Regions from separate parts of the Pelorhabdus sp. sgz311001 genome, predicted to be linked through region 3. Evidence: riboswitches for the same ligand, from Rfam matches in the RefSeq annotation. Region 3 holds a riboswitch; each other region holds the start of a gene.
What was found. Region 3 has a riboswitch for glycine ahead of AC0MXB_RS10200 (ABC transporter substrate-binding protein). Riboswitches for the same ligand answer to the same signal wherever they lie in the genome.
Positions count from the first base shown of each region.

Region 1: linked by a shared signal. The riboswitch ahead of AC0MXB_RS06805 (amino acid permease) and the one ahead of AC0MXB_RS10200 (ABC transporter substrate-binding protein) in region 3 are both predicted to bind glycine.
Region 2: linked by a shared signal. The riboswitch ahead of gcvT (glycine cleavage system aminomethyltransferase GcvT) and the one ahead of AC0MXB_RS10200 (ABC transporter substrate-binding protein) in region 3 are both predicted to bind glycine.

Region 1 is NZ_JBVXUT010000002.1:155,873-162,552, reverse strand. Features, by position in the region: gene AC0MXB_RS06815 (hypothetical protein) at 1-135, opposite strand, end outside; gene AC0MXB_RS06810 (ATP-dependent helicase) at 318-2,519, shown strand; glycine riboswitch at 2,688-2,765, shown strand; glycine riboswitch at 2,769-2,845, shown strand; gene AC0MXB_RS06805 (amino acid permease) at 2,966-4,348, shown strand; gene AC0MXB_RS06800 (ECF transporter S component) at 4,434-4,943, shown strand; gene AC0MXB_RS06795 ((2Fe-2S)-binding protein) at 5,213-5,449, shown strand; gene AC0MXB_RS06790 (dihydrolipoyl dehydrogenase family protein) at 5,434-6,680, opposite strand, start outside.
Region 2 is NZ_JBVXUT010000004.1:152,280-158,959, forward strand. Features, by position in the region: gene AC0MXB_RS11745 (radical SAM protein) at 1-118, opposite strand, end outside; gene AC0MXB_RS11750 (radical SAM protein) at 115-933, opposite strand; gene gcvPB (aminomethyl-transferring glycine dehydrogenase subunit GcvPB) at 921-2,372, opposite strand; gene gcvPA (aminomethyl-transferring glycine dehydrogenase subunit GcvPA) at 2,369-3,715, opposite strand; gene gcvH (glycine cleavage system protein GcvH) at 3,717-4,106, opposite strand; gene gcvT (glycine cleavage system aminomethyltransferase GcvT) at 4,109-5,209, opposite strand; glycine riboswitch at 5,381-5,468, opposite strand; gene AC0MXB_RS11775 (amidohydrolase) at 5,589-6,680, opposite strand, start outside.
Region 3 is NZ_JBVXUT010000003.1:314,877-321,556, reverse strand. Features, by position in the region: gene AC0MXB_RS10210 (HelD family protein) at 1-182, opposite strand, end outside; gene AC0MXB_RS10205 (methyl-accepting chemotaxis protein) at 485-2,515, shown strand; glycine riboswitch at 2,606-2,678, shown strand; glycine riboswitch at 2,691-2,789, shown strand; gene AC0MXB_RS10200 (ABC transporter substrate-binding protein) at 2,961-4,127, shown strand; gene AC0MXB_RS10195 (acetyl-CoA C-acetyltransferase) at 4,522-5,703, shown strand; gene AC0MXB_RS10190 (3-hydroxybutyryl-CoA dehydrogenase) at 5,716-6,573, shown strand.

The sequences.
Region 1 (6,680 bases), on a different contig from region 3:
TGGATTTTTAATATGTTTTAGCATGAGGCCGTTTCTTTTGACAGCAAGCAGCTTCATTTCATCAGTGGGATTCTTGATCGAGGTGAGTGTATAGGGATTTTGCCGGATTAATTCCAGAAAGGTTGTATTTTCCATAGACCGATTTTCCTTTAGTCCGTATTTTTGTTATTATAATTATTACTTACGATTTTCTATCAGAGCTAAATCAGATTTATTATATCACTCGCGACTAGCAGGGTCTATTATATAATAAAAAGACGATTTCGCAGCGATGCTAGTACCATCTGTTGCACTGGGCGATGAGAAAGGGTTTTTACATGATGGTTACAGAACAAAGTTTTTGGGAACAATTGGAGAAACGTGGTGTAGTGCTTAACCAAGTACAGCGTGACGCAGTGTTGCATAATCAAGGCGCGCTGCTGCTGCTCGCATCGCCAGGCTCGGGAAAAACAACAACGCTCATTGCGAAAATAGGCTATTTGATTGCTGTACAAGGCGTTGCTTCGCGGCGGATTAAAGCGGTCACCTTTAGTCGGGCTGCTGCGGCAGAAATGAACGGGCGGTTTCAAGCTTTATTTCCGCAATTGGAGTCTATTGAGTTTTCGACGATACACAGTCTGGCCTTTCGGATTGTGCGAGACTATTTTCGTCAGCGCCAGGTGACGTATCAGTTGATTGAAGGACAAGCGGAGCTGAATAAGGGGCAGATTTTACGGGATATTTTTAAAAGCCTTACGAAGGAAACGATGACGGAAGATCAGATGGATGAGCTGACCACCTATATTAGTTTTATCAAGAACAAGCTTATTCCCCGGGAAAAGTGGGCGGAAGTGGATTGCAGCGTGAAAGGGGCGGCAAAAATTTTAGAAGCTTATGAAGCCTTTAAGACAGCGGGCGAGACACTGTTACTTGATTATGATGATATGCTGCTCTATGCTTATAAGGCTCTGAACTCCGAAGCGGACTTGCTGAAAAGATACCAACAGTATTATGACTATATTTTAACAGACGAAAGCCAGGATACGTCGCTGGTACAGCATTTTATCCTGGAAAAGCTCGTCAAAGCTCATGGCAATCTTTGCGTGGTCGCTGACGATGATCAGTCGATTTATAGTTGGCGCGGCGCTGAACCGGATTATTTACTGCACTTTCGCGAGGTTTATCCAGCGGCGCAGCTGTTGTATATGGAGCAAAATTATCGTTCTTCCCGCAATATAGTGATTGCCGCCAATCGGTTTATTCAGCGTAATGCCCAGCGGTATCCGAAGCAGATGTTTACGGAAAATCCTTATGGGGCGCCCATTGACATTCGTTGTCTCAGTGATTATAAACAGCAGGCTAAGTATTTGATTGAGGCGATTCGACAGGCGGTCGCGAAAGACAGTATTGCTATTTTATATCGCAATAGCTCATCGGCGATTATCCTTGTGAATGAATTGGAGCGAGCCGGTCTTTCTTTTGCCATGCAAGATGAGGACAAGCGCTTTTTCTCTCACTGGGTCGTGGCTGATATTTTAAACTTTATGCGACTCAGTTACTCTGATAAACGAATTGATATTTTTGAAAAGATCTTTGCGAAGATGAACGGCTATATTACGAAGCAGCAGCTGGAAGCCGTAAAAGAATTGGGAAATCACGAGTCGGTATTTCAGAATTTACTCCGTCATGTGCCGCTGCAGGACTATCAGTGGCCGCTTATTGAAAGTTGCCGGGACGTAATTATTTCTTTAAAAGAAAAAAAGCCTCTGGCAGCCATTGCGGCAATTCGCCATCAGCTTGGTTACGACAAGGCCTTAGATCGAATGTGTGACCGACTGGGGTTTCGCAAGGAATATCTCTTGGGCATTTTAAACACACTCGAGGAGATTGCATCAGGACTTGATAGTGTCGAAGCCTTTGCCAACCGCTTGAAACATCTAGAAACTGTGACTAAGCAGGCGAGACAGAAAAAAGATCATCAAGTGACTCTGTCGACCTTTCATAGCGCGAAAGGAATGGAGTTTGACAAGGTCTATATGATTGATTTAATTGAGGGAATTATTCCTGCCGCCAGCGATGTAATGGAGAAACAGCAAGGAAAGCCAGCTGCTATGGCCGAGGCGGTTCGTCTCTTTTATGTAGCTATGACGCGAGCTAGGCACCAACTTCAATTGATCACTTATGAGAAGCGGGATCAGGAAAAAGTCAGTGAGTCGCAGTTTGTTATGGCCATACGCCATATGGTAACGCCGCCCAAGGCGCCATCGCCGCAAGCGTTGCAGCCGAAGCGTCAGCCAGTGAGAAGTCCCTTTGCAAGCACGCGGCTAGTGCCAACTCAGCCAGCAAAAGTTTTATCGCCTACCGCCATTCGTAAGCGCGAGGGGCTGAAGGTAGGGGCTAGGGTCAGACATGCCCGGTTCGGTGAGGGCCAGATTACGGCGCTCAATGCGGTGAGTCTCGATATTAAGTTTGCCGACAAGGTGAAAACTTTAGCAGTTGCCGTGTGTTTAGAGGAAGGCTTTCTGGAGCCTGTTCGCTAAAGTAGCGATCAAAGATATTGGCTGGGACAGTAAGCTATTGGCTAACGCTAAGGATTTATTGTAGCTCATATACGCACAGAAAAGAAAAATGTTTGTTTAAGGTTGACAATTTCTATGAAGAGTGCTAAAGTATGTAACTGTACTATCAAAGTGAATACCGAACTTCGTATGAAGGTAACGGGAGAGAGATTAGCAATAATCCGCCGAAGATGTTATGCTTTCAGGCAAAAGAACCGTTACTGGACGAACCTCTGGAGAGCCTCAATTGAGCACCGAAGGAGCAAGCTGATACTAAATCAGTGAATCTCTCAGGTAAAAGGACAGAGCAGACAAAGCTATTTTCTTGCTGTTTTATTTTGAGGCCAAATTTTTATAATTTGGCCTCTTTCTGTTTTTCTCGAGGCTGGTATTTGGCACGTAGTAACAGAAGGGAAGGCGGGATACATATGTCAGAAGAACAAACTTTATCACGGGGGCTGAAAAATCGTCATGTTCAGCTGCTGGCCATTGGCGGGGCGATTGGAACAGGCTTGTTTCTCGGCTCAGGTCGTTCGATTCACTTAGCGGGGCCATCGATTTTATTTGCCTATATGATTACAGGCACGATCTGTTTTTTTGTAATGCGGGCGCTAGGCGAATTGCTACTGTCTAACAGCAAATATCATTCGTTTGTGGATTTTGTCCGCGACTATATGGGTAACGGCGCTGCCTTTATTACGGGTTGGACGTACTGGTTTTGTTGGATTTCCTTGGCGATGGCCGATGTGACGGCCGCGGGGCTGTATATTCAGTATTGGTTTCCCAATATCGCGCAATGGGTTCCCAGTCTCATGATTTTAGTTGTGCTACTGATTATGAATTTGACGGCGGTAAAGCATTTTGGTGAAATGGAATTTTGGTTTGCTTTGATTAAAGTTGTGGCGATTTTAGCACTTATTGTAATTGGTTCGTTTATGGTTATCAAAGGGTTTGCGACTGACGCTGGCCCGTCAAGCTTTGCTAATCTGTGGAGCTATGGCGGCTGGGTTCCTAATGGAATCAGCGGGTTCATTCTGTCTTTCCAAATGGTGGTATTTGCGTTTACGGGCATTGAATTAGTTGGTTTGACTGCAGGGGAAACGGAAAACCCCGAAAAGGTCATTCCGAAGGCCATTAATCATATTCCGCTCAGAATTATTGTATTTTACTTTGGCGCTCTCTTTGTCATTATGAGTATTTATCCCTGGACGGCGCTCAGTCCGGCAAAAAGTCCTTTCGTGCAGGTTTTCTCGGCGATCGGGATTACCGCGGCAGCAACGATTGTTAATTTTGTTGTGTTAACTTCGGCGGCATCGGCTTGCAATAGCGGTATCTTTAGTACGAGCCGCATGGTTTATGCTTTGGCACGAGAAAGTAATGCACCAGAATCGATGAAAAAATTAACCTCCAATCAAGTACCGGCGAATGCTACGCTCTTTTCGGCTTTCGTTATACTATTAGCCGTGATTCTGCAATATATTATGCCAGAAAGCGTCTTTGTCTTGATTACCAGTATTTCGACGTTCTGCTTCATTTTTATCTGGGCGATGATCACGATCTGTCATTTGAAATATCGTAAAACGCGACCAGAGCTTGCGGCAAAAAATAAATTTAAAATGCCACTGTACCCTGTGATTAATTATATTATTTTAGCTTTCTTTGCCTTTGTATTAGTCACCTTGGCATTAAATGAAGAAACACGCGTTGCTCTGTTTGTGACGCCAGTATGGTTTATTATGCTTGGCGTGATTTATAAAGCCGCGAAGAGCAGAACGAAAGAAGCCGAGGATGGAGAAAGCAGTTTAGCTTAATTTAGGGATTTGCCTATTGTGTAAAGTTGTTTCGTGTGATATGGTAGATAAATATTTTATTTTTCGATAAGGCAGGCATTTTAACATGAGACAATCTTCAAGGTATCAAACGAAACAATTAGTTATGGCAGCTTTAGGCATCGCTCTAGTGTTTATTTGCACTTCTTTTGTCAATATACGCTTGCCCATTGCGGCAAATGGCGGACTCATTCATTTAGGCAATGTACCGCTTTTTATTATGGCAATTCTTTACGGTCGCTGGTTCGGCGCTGTAGCTGGCGGCATTGGCATGGCTCTGTTTGATGTAGTTGGCGGCTGGTTTTTGTGGGCGCCTTTTACGCTCGTGATTGTCGGGCTTATGGGCTATGTTGTCGGGGCGATTTGTGAGCAACGGCAAAGTTTTTCCGCCTATGTGTTAGCGCTGCTAGCAGCCTGCCTGATTAAGGTGGTCGGCTATTATGGGGCGGAAGGTATTATTTACGGCAACTGGGTGGCGCCAATGCTGTCTGTTCCTGGCAATCTTGTACAGATCGGCGTAGCAGCAATTCTTGTGTTGCCGCTAGCTTCCAGGCTGAGAATGTATGTGAAGCGGTAAAAGAATTTTATCGGAAGAATCTGTTTCGCAAATCGCTATTTAGAAATAGTTGGTTTTGAAGTTTTACGACTGCCTTTTGGCAGTCTTTTTTTATTGACGAAGGTTTTATTAAAGGTATATTTAAAAGAGAAGTAGAAGATAATTATTATAAAGTAAAAATGATAATCATCAAGCGAAAGCGAACATTATTAACTGGAAATGATCATCACGAAGCTAGAACAATCATCACAAAAGGAAATCATTCAGGGAATACATGGGGGGATATTTTTATGGAAGAACAAGAATTACAACAGCAAGTACTCGATAAATTAACTAAGGTTTGTCTATGCAAAGGCATTAGTCGGGCGACGATGAAGAAGACTATTGCATCAGGAGCCGATTCGGTAGTCGCGGTGCAAAAAAAGACAGGCGCCGGGTCTGGCTCCTGTCATGGACGGCGTTGTACGCCTAAAATTGAAGCATTGCTAGAAGATCATTTGCTAAGCCGTGATCAGTCTGGGAAGTAGTATTGAATCCACATAATCACTTCTGACAACGAGGGATGCGGCGTCATTGTTTCACCGACACTTACAATGGAACGAGGATCAAGATTGCGAACTAGGCGGGAGCGTCTTAAGTTTTCCGTTGTAGGTGAAGCAATATGGTTGTGGACAGGCGTAAGGCGTGTTTCGCCAGCATTCATCAGATTGACGAAAGGTTGGAGCAAGATTGAGGCCTGCGGCCCGACAATATGAATACCTAAGATGTTTTTCGTTGCTTTCTCTACAATTACTTTTACGAAGCCGTCTTCTTCATCGCCAGGATTGAAGCCGAGAGCAAAGCCCTTGGCTGTAGCGGAATAATGGTGTTTAGCTGTGGTGATTTCATAGCCTTGTTTCAGTGCTTCTGCTTCGGTAAGTCCCACATGGGCAACCTGCGGGAAGGTGTAGGTGACGGCAGGGACAATGTCATAGCGGGCCCAGCGCCAGTCACTAGGATGATGGCCGCTAAAGAGGTTGTGAGCCAAAATATCTGCTTCATAGTTGGCTTTATGGCGAAAGGGCGCTTCGCCGTTGACATCACCTAACGCCCAAATTCCAGCGGCGCTTGTTTCGAGAAATTCATTGGTGACAATCCAGCCGCGATCATTCGTTTCTACGGCGGTATGTTCGAGCTGCAGTGTGTCCGCATTTGATTCAATTCCGGTGGAAAGCATGATTTCCTGCGCTGCGATTTCGCTGGTTTGGTTGGTGTCTTTGTCAAGGAGGCGAAGGGTTTTTTTATCTTCGCCTTGTTTTACTTGCAGGGGCTTGTGATTGACGAGGACTGTTATGCCTGCTTTTCGTAGACCCTGCAGTAAGTGAGCGGAAATTTCGCTATCTTCTCGCGGCAATAGGCGGACATTTTGCTGAACTACCGTTACTTTCGTGCCAGCAGCGGCAAATACGTGTGCGAATTCTGTGCCGATAGGTCCGCCGCCGATGATAATGAGATCTTTAAAGGGCTGAGCCGGATATTTTTCACCAAAGAAAGTTTCTGATGTGAGATAGCCTGTTGCTTCGAGACCTTCAATTGTGGGGATTTTCGTACGGGCGCCTACGGCGAGAATGATTTTGTCGGCGGTAAATTCCTCAGATAAGGCGCCATCAGGCAGGGTTACCTGTAAGGTTTTTTCGCCAGTGAAGTGACCGATTCCCCGATAAACATCTAGTTCTTCGATGGACTCATAGTAGGAACGTAGTTCATCACTCTCATTTA
Region 2 (6,680 bases), on a different contig from region 3:
AGTTTCCCTGACAATCTTCGCCAAGCATGACATAGGCCGTAGTCGGCATAGCATCACTTTTTAAGCGTTTTTTCCCCATCACGGCAGCTGTCCCTGCTGATACTTTCCACATTGTCATAGCACACAGCACTCCTCTCGCCGCTCAGGCTGTAACCCAAGTTCCTCAGCTAGTTTGACAGCATCTTTAGCTGGATTTACGATTCCATTTAATCCCATTTGAATCGCCATACAATCAAGTTCCCGCCGATAAGCGCCGCCAGGACGCATACAGCCAAGCTGCAGCGGTATATGAGGAAATAAGCGTCTTGCCTCAGCAAAAATTTTTTCTACTTCTGTCAAAGCCGGTGGATTTTTATCGGCGAAAGAGGTTCCCTTCGTCGGCGTAAACACTATAAAAGTAATTTTGTCAGCTCCTAGTCGCTGTAATTCTTCTAAGGCTCGGTACTCACCGCGAATTTCGCCGCCATAGAGACCAATACAAATATGAGGAATAACGCTGCAGTGCTGTTTAAGGCTCTCGTAGCAAGCGGCATAATCGGCCACCGTGCGGTTGAGATGTAAAACCTCCTGAATCGTCTGATCATCCCCCACAAAATCAAAGGAAACCGTATCAGCTAGAGCAGCTACTTTCTCAATCTCATCGTCGGCGATCAGTCCTACATGGAGGTTATAGCGGACGTCCTGCTTTAACTCTGCCAAAAGCTCTAGCGAATCACCAAAAGGAACCCGACCGTCAGCGAGGCAGCCGCCACTCACTAAAAAACTGCGGGCGCCGCGCTGTTTCTCTGCCGCAATCGCGGTGACTGGTTTCATGCCTTGGAGATAATGCCCGCCGCAATGAGAACATTTTAAGTCACAGCGACTGCCTGTCAAAGTAATCGCTTTTGTCTGATTCGGATACGCAAAAATGACTTTTCTATTTAACTCTGCCATCGTACCACCGGTTTTCGCGCCGCTGTTGTTTCGTCGAGACGGCCAACTATCGTATCATGCGGCGCCCCTATAACTTTTTCGGGACACTCCTGAGCTTCTGCCGCAATGGCCTGCATAGCAGCAATAAAACCATCTAACGTCTCTTTGCTTTCTGTTTCTGTCGGCTCAATCATAAGCGCCTCTTCCACAATGAGCGGAAAATAGATGGTTGGCGGATGATAGCCGTAATCAAGGAGTCGTTTGGCAATATCGAGAGTTTTCACGCCAAATTCACGTTGTTTTTTAGAAGTAAGAACACATTCATGCATGCAATGACGGTCAAAGGGAGAATCATAATCGCTCTTTAGCTGACTCAGACAGTAATTGGCGTTTAATACAGCATCCTCGCTGACCTGCCGAAGTCCTTGCGCACCAAGAGTGCGCATATAAGCATAAGCCCTGACAATAATGCCAAAATTCCCGTAAAAAGAATGCATTTTGCCGATCGATAACGGTCGATCAAAATCAAAATTATACTGACCACCTGTAAGCGTAATCACCGGGACAGGTAAAAACGGTACAAGTTCTTTTTTAACGCCTACAGGACCGGAACCAGGACCACCGCCGCCGTGCGGTGTGGAAAAAGTTTTATGCAGATTAAAATGGACTACATCAAAACCCATATCACCAGGACGGGCAATTCCCATAATGGCGTTCATATTTGCTCCGTCATAATACAAGAGTCCCCCAGCAGCATGAACAATCGCGGCAATTTCCTCAATCTGGCGTTCAAACAGACCTAATGTACTAGGATTTGTCAACATCAAAGCTGCTGTATCAGGCCCAACTGCTTCGCGCAAAGCTGCCAGATTGACCGAGCCGTCGGGATTTGATTTAATTTCAATAATAGTTAGGGCGCAGACGGCAGCAGTAGCGGGATTCGTCCCATGGGCCGAATCAGGTACAATCACTTTTGTGCGCACTTCACCGCGCGACCGATGATAGGCGCGAATCAGTTTTAGCCCAGTCAGTTCGCCGTGAGCCCCAGCCACAGGCTGCATGGTAACGGCTTCCATGCCAGCAATCGCCGCTAGATATCGCTCTGTTTCATACAAAAGCGCTAAAGCGCCTTGCACGGAAGCACTGTCCTCAAGTGGGTGGATCGCAGCAAAGCCGTCATAACGGCAGACATCTTCGTTAATTTTCGGATTGTATTTCATCGTACAAGATCCCAGCGGATAAAAACCAGAATCAACACCAAAATTCCGATTGGAAAGTCCCGTGTAATGTCGAATCAAATCAGGCTGACTCACTTCCGGCAATGCCGCCGGTTCCTGCCGCAGCAAATCTGGGGGAATAAAAGCAGTCACTGCTTGGCTTGGTACATCCAGTTTTGGTAAATCTACGGCACAGCGACCACGCTTCGTCATTTCAAAAATGAGTTTTTGGCTCTCTTTCACAATAACGCCCCCATTTCCTGAACAAGAGAATCAATTTCTGCCTTCGTTCGCTTTTCGGTTACGGCAAGCAATAGACACCCCGTAAGTTCTGGATAATATTTTCCCAGATCGAGACCGCCTAGAATCTTTTTCTCTCGCAGTTTTTGATTTAACAGAGCTGGCGGTGTTTTTACCTTGATCACAAATTCCGCAAAGAAGGGTTGCGAAAAAACTGGTTCACAGCCATCTAACTTTAGCAGTTCCGTGTAGGCATAGTGAGATTTTTGCAAACACAAATCGGCTGTCTGCTGCAATCCTGCTCTGCCGAGAGCGCTTAAATAAACAGCCGCCCCTAGAGCGCAAAGCGCCTCATTCGAGCAAATATTCGACGTAGCCTTTTCTCTTCTAATATGCTGTTCTCTCGCCTGCAGCGTCAACACAAAACCGCGATTTCCCCGGGTATCTGTCGTCTGTCCGACAATGCGACCAGGCATTTTGCGCATTAACTTCTCCGTTGTGGCAAAAAAACCAAGATAGGGTCCGCCAAAGGAAAGCGGCAATCCCAATCCCTGTCCTTCGCCGACAACAATATCAGCACCTAGATGACCTGGCGCTTCCAGTATTCCGAGCGCAATCGGGTCTGCTGCTACAATCAAATAGGCGCCGTATCTATGAGCTAAATCCCCTAATGTTTTTATATCTTCAATCGACCCCAGAAAGTTAGGATATTGAACAATGAGCGCCGCCGTGTCCTGATCGAAAAGTTCTTCTAGCTTGACTAAGTCAGTCACTCCGTCAGCATAAGGCGCTGCTACTGTCACCAGTTCCTTATCACGGCCATACGTAGCGAAAACTTCCCGATAATGAGGGTGAACCGTCTGCGCTAAGAGAATTTTAGTTCTTCCCTTAGCAGAGGCCGCCATCATGGCCGCTTCCGCTAACGCCGTGCCGCCGTCATACATAGATGCATTGGCCACAGCCATGCCCGTAAGCTCGCAGATCATGGATTGATACTCCCAGAGAGCCTGCAAATACCCTTGCGAAATTTCTGGCTGGTACTGCGTATAAGCCGTATAAAATTCCGATCGCCCCAGTACATGAGCTACCACGCTGGGAATATAGCGATCATAGGCGCCTGCGCCTAAAAAGCAAGTAAAATCCTGTAGATTATCATTTTTTTGCGCAAGCTGCCGTAAATGACTGGCAAGCTCGTGCTCCGACAAGGGCGCTGGCAGGGGCAAATCACCTTGCAACCTAACACGCTCTGGCACATCTTCAAACAAATCAGCGATCTTAGAAGCGCCAATCGCCTGAAGCATCGCCTGACGGTCTTCTTCCGTATGAGGCAAATAGCTCCAGGCCATATTAGTGGCCCCCTTCGGCCGCAAGTTCTTCGTAGGCTGTACTGTCTAACAGAGCGTCAAGTTCAGCCAAGTTGGAAATTTCTACAGCAACAATCCAGCCTTCACCGTAAGGATCTTGATTGATCAATTCTGGCGCATCTTCTAGCCCCATATTGACCTTTACGATTTTCCCGCTAACTGGCGCATAAATATCCGAAACAGCCTTTACTGATTCAATGACAGAGAAACTGTCACCAGCTGTTAGTTCGCGACCTTCTTCTGGCAGCTCGACAAACACAACATCACCTAACTGTGCTTGTGCGAAATCGGTTACACCAATATAAGCCATATCGCCTTCAACCCGAACCCACTCATGATCTTTCGAATACTTTAATTCTGCTAGAATGTTCATCATTATTTCTCCTCCCGTTTATAAAATGGTTTTGAAATCACTTGGGCAGCAATTTTTTTACCACGAATCTCCACAAAAAGCTCCTGACCGATTTGGGCATACTCACTGTTGATTAAAGCCAGTCCGAGATTTTTATCTAGGGACGGTCCATAAGAGCCTGTTGTAATCTGGCCAATTCTTTCTTCGCCGCAAAAGACGGGATATTCCGCTCTAGCCACACCGCGGCCGACCATTTCAATCCCCACCAGTTTGCGCTGCGGCCCCGTTTGTTTTTGCTTTGCCAACACTTCTTTCCCATTAAAATTTTCTTTATCAACTTTTACAAAAAAGCCAATTCCCGCCTCGATCGGCGTAATTTCTGCGGTCAATTCATGACCATATAAAGGAAAGCAGACTTCAAAGCGCAGTGTATCGCGACAACCAAGACCTGCTGGCAAAAGCCCCATAGGCTTACCAACTTCCATGATCGCTTCCCATAGATCGGCAGCATCCTCAGGTGCGCAGTATAATTCAAATCCATCTTCGCCGGTATAACCAGTGCGAGACAATAGTACCTTCTTGCCTGCAACAATCACTTCCGGCCAAAACCAGTAATAGGTGAGATCCGCTAAGGGAGCATCCGTCAGGTTGGCAAGAATCTTTTTAGCCACAGGCCCTTGCAGCGCCAGTTGGGCTGTCTGATCTGACAGGTTTTCTAGCGTAACAGCAAAACCAGCCTTATTTTCTTCCATCCAGGCCCAATCCTTGTCAATATTCGCCGCGTTCACTACCGCCAGATACTGCTCAGCCGAATATTTATAAATAAGCAAATCATCAACAGTGCCGCCGTCGTTATAACACATGGGTGAATAAAGAATCTGGTTCTCTTGTAATCTCGCTACGTCATTTGTCACTACTTTTTGCAAAAAATCTAGAGCATCTTTCCCTGTGACCAGAAATTCTCCCATATGGGACACATCAAACAGTCCCGCCTTCGTCCGCACTGCCAGATGCTCTTCTTTAATCCCGCTGTACTGAACTGGCAGCGACCAGCCGCCAAATTCCACGATTCGACCACCATAACGCAAATGGGTTTCGTAGAGAGGGGTTCGTTTTGCCGTCACTTACATCACTCCTATCATTTTAATGAAGAAAATACCATTGATTTTAGAGCACACAAAAAGGACAGAGAACAACAGTGTAGTTTCACTCTTGTTCTCTGTCCTTTTACCTGAGAGATTTACTCCTGACGGAGTCCCCATCGGTGACACATCGTTGTGTGCTCTCCAGAGTCTGGTCCGGCTGCAGTTTGTTTACCTGAGAGTTTGAACAAAGCTTTGCTCCTTCGGTGCGCCTCGAAGGCGTCTCTCCCGCAGTCATCATTCCTAGTTATAAAGTTTTAAAATAGTAAAGCTGTAAAACCGTCTTTTTTTAAGTATATGAGAGGAAATATTTTCTGTCAATTCACTTCGTTAAAAGATTTCTTATCAAATTGAGAATATTCTAGCCTTCCAGCCGTTCATAAACTACCTCGCCATCAATCATGGTAAGGTCCACTTGAATATCCATCAACTGTTCCTCGGGATAAGCTAGAATGTCTTCGGAGAGAACAACAAGATCAGCCAGTTTTCCCACTTCAATACTTCCCTTGATGTTTTCTTCAAAGCTCGCATAGGCGCCGTTAATCGTGTACAGCCGCAACGCTTCTGCCACAGTAATCTTTTGGTTAGCGCCAATCACTTCCCCGGTTCGTCGATCCCGGCGATTGACAGAGCCGTCAATGCCGCGCATCACACTCTCTTCGCAAGTTGGCGCATCACTACCGATTACCGGTCGCAGCCCCGCGTCAATATAGCTTCTCGCCGCAAACATATAATCGGCTCTATCGCCATAGTAACGGCGATAGTCACTACCGTTAATCGTCATAAATGCCGGATTTGAGACAGGAATAATTGCAAGGGAAGCCATACGAGCAATCAGCGCTTCATCAGTTAAAGCGCAATGCTCAATACGGTGGCGACAATCCTCACGGGGATACTTCGCCGCTGCCTGCTCATAGCCTGTAAGCATCATTTCTACTGCCAAATCGCCTACAGCATGGGCTGTCATTTGACAATTCGCCGTATGTACCGTCGCAATCATAGCGTTAACCTCATCCTGGGTCCAGGTCAAAATTCCTGGCAGCTTCTCATTATGACTGTAAGGCTGGCGGGTCGCACAGGACGGGCCGCTAGTACCGCCGTCAATCATAATTTTCAACGTACCTAGTTTAAATCTTTCGTCGCCAATCCCGCTTTGCAGTCCCAGCGCCAAAAAATCATCGCAGAGTTTTTTAGAAAAAGGCTTACCAAAAACACTGTGCAGCATCGCATAGACCCTAGGCTTGAACTCCCCATTATAGCAAGCTTGCTGCATCAACTGAAATGATTGTGCGCCAAATTCACCGGGATCATGAATCGATGTAATGCCTGTTTTCAAGAGTAAATCATTGGATTTTTTTAGAGCCGCCCGCATTTCTGCATCACTATAGACAACCTTAGACCAAAGATAAAAATTTGTCGTTTCTTTCGTCATGCCTGTAAGGCGACCATTTTC
Region 3 (6,680 bases):
TCGCCGCGCAACATAGCGTGAACATAGGCGCTGACCTCATCTTTGATCAACAGCGACTGCTGCATGCTCGTAAATCGGTTGTCAATATCAGAAGCGAGGTCAGTCATGACTTGCTTCATTTCTTGGATTGTAGCGGCTAAATGATTCTCCTCAATAGGAAAATCAGGATGGTTTTCAATCATAAGTCCTCCTGGGAAAAAGTAATAAAATGCGCGATAAAAGAAGCCTCTGCTCAGATGATCAGAGGCGTAATTTTTAAAATAAGGTGTCTTTATTATAAGTCTAGGCGTCGGTGAATACAAGTCAGGCTTATCAGTGAATTGTGATCGCCTTATTCAATGGAAATAATCCACGAATCGACAAAAATTGCTTTACTTGGATTTAGTTTTATTCGATAATGATGCTAGGAGCATTCAATGAAGATAGGAGAGAAACGGATCAGCTTTGTGGAGAAATGATTTGACAAATTGAAAGGAGAATGGCGATGAAAATCACAACAGTTCGTACGAAACTCATGTTGTTATTATTACCATTTTTATTATTTGCCTTTAGTATTTTGTCAGGCATCGGCTATTATTTTTCCAATCAAGCCTTAGAGCAGAGCGCTAGAGAAACAGCACTGGCCATGAGTTCTGATTACTCACATCAAGTGCGGGATGCTATTAACGAACGGGTTATTGATCTTGAAAATTTGGCTAGTAACTGGACTGTGAAAAATCATAATGATATGGGTCTGATTGTCAAGTTACTACAAGAAACTCATGACCGTATCGGTAATTTTGATAATATTAACTACCTTTTACCGTCGGGTGAAGGGGTTCGTTATAATGGAACAACTACAAATGTAGCGGATCGTGACTACGTAAAAGCGGTTGTTAGTACGAAAAAGATTTATATTTCTGACCCCATATTGACAAGAGGGACAGGGCGCATGGGGGTTATCATTGCCGTTCCTGTTTTGGAGCAAGGAAACTTGACCGGGATCATTACTGGCAATGTATCGCTTGATAAGGTTACTGATTTAATTAAAGACAGTCGTTTCAAGGAAACTGGTTTTGTGGCGATTGCTGACAATAACGGCATGCTCATCGGTCATTCGCGCCAACCTGAACTTGTTGGTAACGTGAATTTTATGGATCGCAAAGTTAGTGATGCTGTCAAAACGACGCTGCCAGAAGTGGATAGCCGGTTTACGGCTCACTTTACGTCGGTTGCTGGTGGCAAGACGGTCATTGGTCAATATAAAAATCTCGATGGGGTTAGTCATGTGGCTGGCTTTGCGCCGATTTCCTTACCAGGAGGTAAGCAGTGGGTTACGATTGTATCAGCGCCTGAGGCGGAAGTTTTTGCAGCGACGAACCGATTGGCCAAAACACTGCTCTTTGTCTCGATAGCCGCTTTATTAGCTGCCGTGTTTTTTATCATTTGGATTAGTAATCGTTTTGCTAAACCGATTCAATGGATTCGCGATGAATGCCAGCTTTTGGCCCGAGGGGATCTGTGCCCTGTTGCGTCGAAAGTGCAGTCAGACGATGAACTGGGACAACTGGCGCAAAGTTTTGCGGATATGCGTCTTACGCTGTGTCAGCTTGTGCAGCGGGTGAAAGAGCAAGCGGAGGCAGTGAATAGTTCAGGCAGTCAGCTTAGGGAAAGCGCGGATCAATCGGCGCAGGCTTCGAATTTAGTGGCTCATTCTATTACGGAAATTGCTGGCGGTATGGCGGCAACGGCTGCTTCGGCGACTCATATCGCTGAAATTATTGATAACATGTCGAATCGCACAGCTCAAATAGCTGAGACGGCTCAAGCTGCTGCGGGAATTGCTCAAAATACGGCGAAAGAGGCTGAAATTGGTCAGAAAGCGGTTGGACAGGCTGTAGGGCAAATGGAACAGATTAATTCGGGGTCACAAGCAGTAGCCGCCGCGATTGAACAATTAGCAAAAGGCTCAGATGCAATTCGTCCGATCGTGGAAATGATTTCGGAAATTGCTGGTCAAACGAATTTATTGGCCTTGAATGCCGCAATTGAGGCGGCTCGTGCCGGCGAGCAAGGCCGTGGGTTTGCCGTCGTAGCGGAAGAAGTAAGGAAATTAGCTGAGCAATCCAATCAGGCTGCCCAGAAAGTTACTTTACTGATTCAGGAAAATCAAACGAATATGGATCAGGCGATTGCTGCGGTACAGCTTGGTACAGAAGGGGTGCGCGTTGGTCGGGAAGTCGTGAATTCTGCTGGGAAAACCCTGGAAAATATTATGATAGCCATTGTAGCTTTATCAGAGCAGATGAAGGGGATTTCTGATTCGATCCAAACAATGGCGGATCATAGCAAATCAGTAGCTAAGGAAATTCACGGTGTCGATACCGTGAGTCGTAAGACAGCCGCGGAAGCTGAAACTGTTTCTGCCGCTACAGAGGAACAAGCTGCATCTATGGCGGAAATTGCATCGGCAAGTAAACGGTTAGCTGATCTTGCTGTAGATCTAAAGACAGCCGTAGAAAAATTTTCTGTGTAATTTTATATTTAATTACACTTGCATATTAAGCTGTCTTGTTTTATAATTATAAACGTTTTCGATGTACACACTAAAACTACATATTTCCGGATGAAGTTTGCGAGAGAGAGGCTGAATCAGCCCGCCGAAGGAGTAAAACTCTCAGGTACTCATAAAATTGGGTGATATCGTAAAGGGACGGGACTCTGGAGAGATCCGAGCGCATCGGACGCCGAAGGTGAAATACAGCAGAATTGCTGGCAAAGCTCTCAGGCAAAAGGACAGAGACAAAAAGTGCGAATGTGTTTAGTTTGTTTTATTCGTATTTTCTTTGTGATTCCAGAGTCAAATCATAGCTGATTTGACTCTGTTTGTTTTTGGGGGAGCTTTTTGGCATCGCTGCATGTAAGGTACATCGCAGATCAGTAAAGAAAGCAGCGATAGCTGTAAAAGGAGAGATTTTGAGATGGGGAAAAAATGGTTTCGGAGTATGACAGCGGCGCTTTTGGTACTGATGGCAGCCAGTTTTTTAGGGGGCTGTGGCGCTAGTTCTTCCAATGAAGTGCAAATTGGTCTACTGAATGAATTAACAGGCGGCAACGCTACCATGGGAAATTCTACTACGAATGGTGCGAAGCTAGCGATTAAAGAAGCGAACGCGAAAGGTGGCGTCTTGGGAAAACAAATTAAAGCCGTAGTGGCTGATAATAAAAGCGAGCCGTCTGAATCGGCTAATGCCATGACGAAACTAGCGACACAAGATCGTGTAGCAGCTGTTACCGGTATCTTTTCTAGTTCTAACGCCATTGCCGCTTCGAGCGTAGCTGAGTCGGTAAAAGTACCGCTGTTGGCAGTGGGGGCGACAAATCCCAAAGTAACAGTCGACGAAGGCACTGGTAAGGTAAAGGATTATACTTTTCGAGTTTGCTTTATTGATCCTTTCCAGGGGACCGTTGGCGCCAACTTTGTTTTAAATAATTTGAAACTGAAGAGCGCTGTTATTCTTGTCGATAACAGCAGTGACTATAGTAAAGGGTTGGCCGCTTTCTTCAAGAATGCCTTTACTAAGGGTGGCGGCGCCGTGCTTGCTGAAGAAGCGTATTTGCAGAAAGATCAGGATTTCAAAACGATTTTGACGAAAGTAAAAGGATTACATGCTGATATTATTTATGTGCCTGGTTATTATGAAGAGGTAGGCAAGATTGTAAAACAAGCTAGAGAACTTGGAATCACATCGCCCATGCTTGGCGGCGATGGTTGGGATTCGCCTAAACTCGTAGAGATTGCTACGCCAGAAGCGCTTAACAATACTTATTTCACGAACCATTATGCGGTTGATAACACAAATCCCACATCGCAGGCTTTTGTGGCTGCCTATAAACAAGAATATGGCCAATCGCCTGATGCCATGGCGGTACTTGGCTATGATGCAGCTAATGTTCTGATTCATGCCATTCAGCAGGCTAATAGTTTAGAGCCGGCGAAGATCCGTGAAGCTTTGGCGGCGACAAAAGATTTTGCTGCAATTACGGGAAATATTACATTGAATGCGACGCATGATGCCGTAAAAAATGCGGTAATCATCGAAATGAAAGATGGCAAACAAGTCTTTAAAGCGACAGTCAATCCCTGATTTAGCGATAGACGAGAATATAATACAAGAAATTTTGTAAAAATAGGAGCAGCAGGAATGATTTAGAATTCCTGCTGCTCTTACATATTTTGTGAAAAAATATACTTGATAAGACAGTGAACTTTTTGGAGAATTATCGGGAATTGCAGTATGTAGACAGAAATGACGAAAAACAAGACATAATACGAACAAAATAATAGACATATTAGACAAAGTTGTCATTTTAATTTTCAGATTATTTGAAAGAAAACGTATATTTTGAACGGTTTTTCTGCAAATAAAGCCAAGTCTAATTTTTGTCGGAAAAGCTGGTATGGATCTTGCAATATAAAGATGGTGAGAGCCAAAGGGACTCTTGCCAGAATAAGAGAGAAAACTGTGAGGGGGTATTTTAATGAAAGAAGCAGTTATTGTGAGTGCTGTACGTACGGCTGTTGGCAGTTTCAATGGTTCATTGGCGTCACTGTCGGCGGTAGAACTGGGGGAAATCGTAATTCGTGAAGCCTTGTGCCGAGCAAAAGTGAATCCAGAGCTTGTTGATGAAGTGATTATGGGCAATGTATTGCAGGCTGGTCTTGGCCAGAATCCGGCAAGGCAGGCTGCTGTTAAGGCGGGGATTCCGAAAGAAGTTCCGGCATTTACTGTAAATAAAGTTTGCGGCAGTGGTTTAAAGACGGTGAATCTAGCGGCACAGGCTATTATTGCCGGCGATGCTGATATTATTGTAGCAGGCGGCATGGAAAGCATGTCGAATGCACCCTATCTGTTAGGCAATCAGGCGCGGTGGGGCTATCGTATGGGCCATAGTAAAGTAATTGACAGTATGATCCATGATGGTTTATGGTGCGCGTTTGAAGATTATCATATGGGTATTACCGCCGAAAATGTGGCGGAGAAGTTTGGTATTACCCGCGAAATGCAAGATGAGCTCGCAGCATTATCACAGCAACGAGCGATTGCTGCCATTGAAGCGGGGGCTTTTAAAGAAGAAATTGTACCAGTTACCTTGAAAACTCGTCGGGGCGAGACTGTTTTTGCTGTAGATGAATATCCGAAAGCGGGTACGACTAAAGAAACAGTAGGTAAACTCAAGGCGGCTTTTCGTAAAGATGGTTCAGTGACAGCTGCTAATGCGTCGGGAATTAATGACGGTGCTGCGGCGCTTGTCATTATGAGCGCTGAAAAATGCGCCGAATTAAAGCTTACGCCGTTAGCGAAGATTCGTTCCTATGGTGCAGCTGGTGTGGATCCGTCCATTATGGGGATTGGTCCGATTCCTGCTACACGGAAAGCTTTGCAGAAAGCGGGTCTTTCTGTAGCGGATCTTGATTTAATTGAAGCAAATGAAGCCTTTGCGGCGCAATTCTTGGCTGTTGGTAAAGAATTAGGCTTTGATCAAGAAAAAGTGAATGTCAATGGCGGTGCGATTGCAATTGGTCACCCGATTGGGGCCAGCGGGGCGCGGATTCTTGTTACATTGCTTCATGCCTTAAAACAGCGCGATCAAAAGATCGGCCTAGCTACGCTTTGCATTGGCGGCGGCCAAGGAATCGCGACAATTGTGGAAAGAATATAAGGAGGAGATAATATGGCTATAGAAAAAGTGCTAGTAATTGGCGCCGGACAAATGGGTAGCGGCATTGCTCAAGTTATGGCGCAAAGCGGTTTAGCCGTAGTTTTGCGTGATATCAAAGAAGAATTTGTTCAAAAAGGGTTTCAGGGAATTCAAAAGAATCTGGCGAAGCAAGCTGAGAAAGGCAAAATAACGGAAGCCGAAGCGGCGTCCATTTTAGAACGGATTTGTCCAGTTACCGAAATGGATGCAGCTGCCTGCAAAGTGGATCTTGTGATTGAAGCTGCTATTGAAAATATGGCCATTAAAGCGGACATTTTTGGTCAGCTCGACGCTTTATGTCCTGATCATACCATTTTTGCCACGAATACTTCATCGTTGCCGATTACCGCTGTAGCAGCTAAGACGAAACGACCAGACCGCTTTATTGGAATGCATTTCTTCAATCCAGCGCCAGTTATGAAGCTTGTGGAAGTGATTCGCGGTTTGGCTACGAGTGAAGAAACGTATCAAGCTGTCTATAATTTAGCAGTTCAGACAGGTAAGTCGCCAGTGACAATTCATGATGCGCCTGGTTTTGCTGGCAATCGTATTATGATTCCCATGATTAATGAAGCTATTTTTACGTATGCCGAGGGCGTTGCTTCCGTAGAAGATATTGATGCTGTGGCGAAGTTAGGTTTTAATCACCCCATGGGACCGCTAGCTTTATCAGACTTGATTGGCAATGACACGGTACTGGCGATAATGGAAGTTCTCTATGAAGGTTATGGTGATCCTAAATATCGGCCTTGTCCGCTGCTCAAAAAGATGGTCCAGGCTGGGTATTTAGGGAGAAAGACAGGCAAAGGCTTCTACGATTATAAGAGCTAAGCTGTAAAGTTCGCCAGGAAGAACATCTTCCTGGCCTTTTTTTGACAAAAAAATAATAAAAGTACTAAAAATCAAATATTCAAAAATATTTATAATGCTTTATTTAT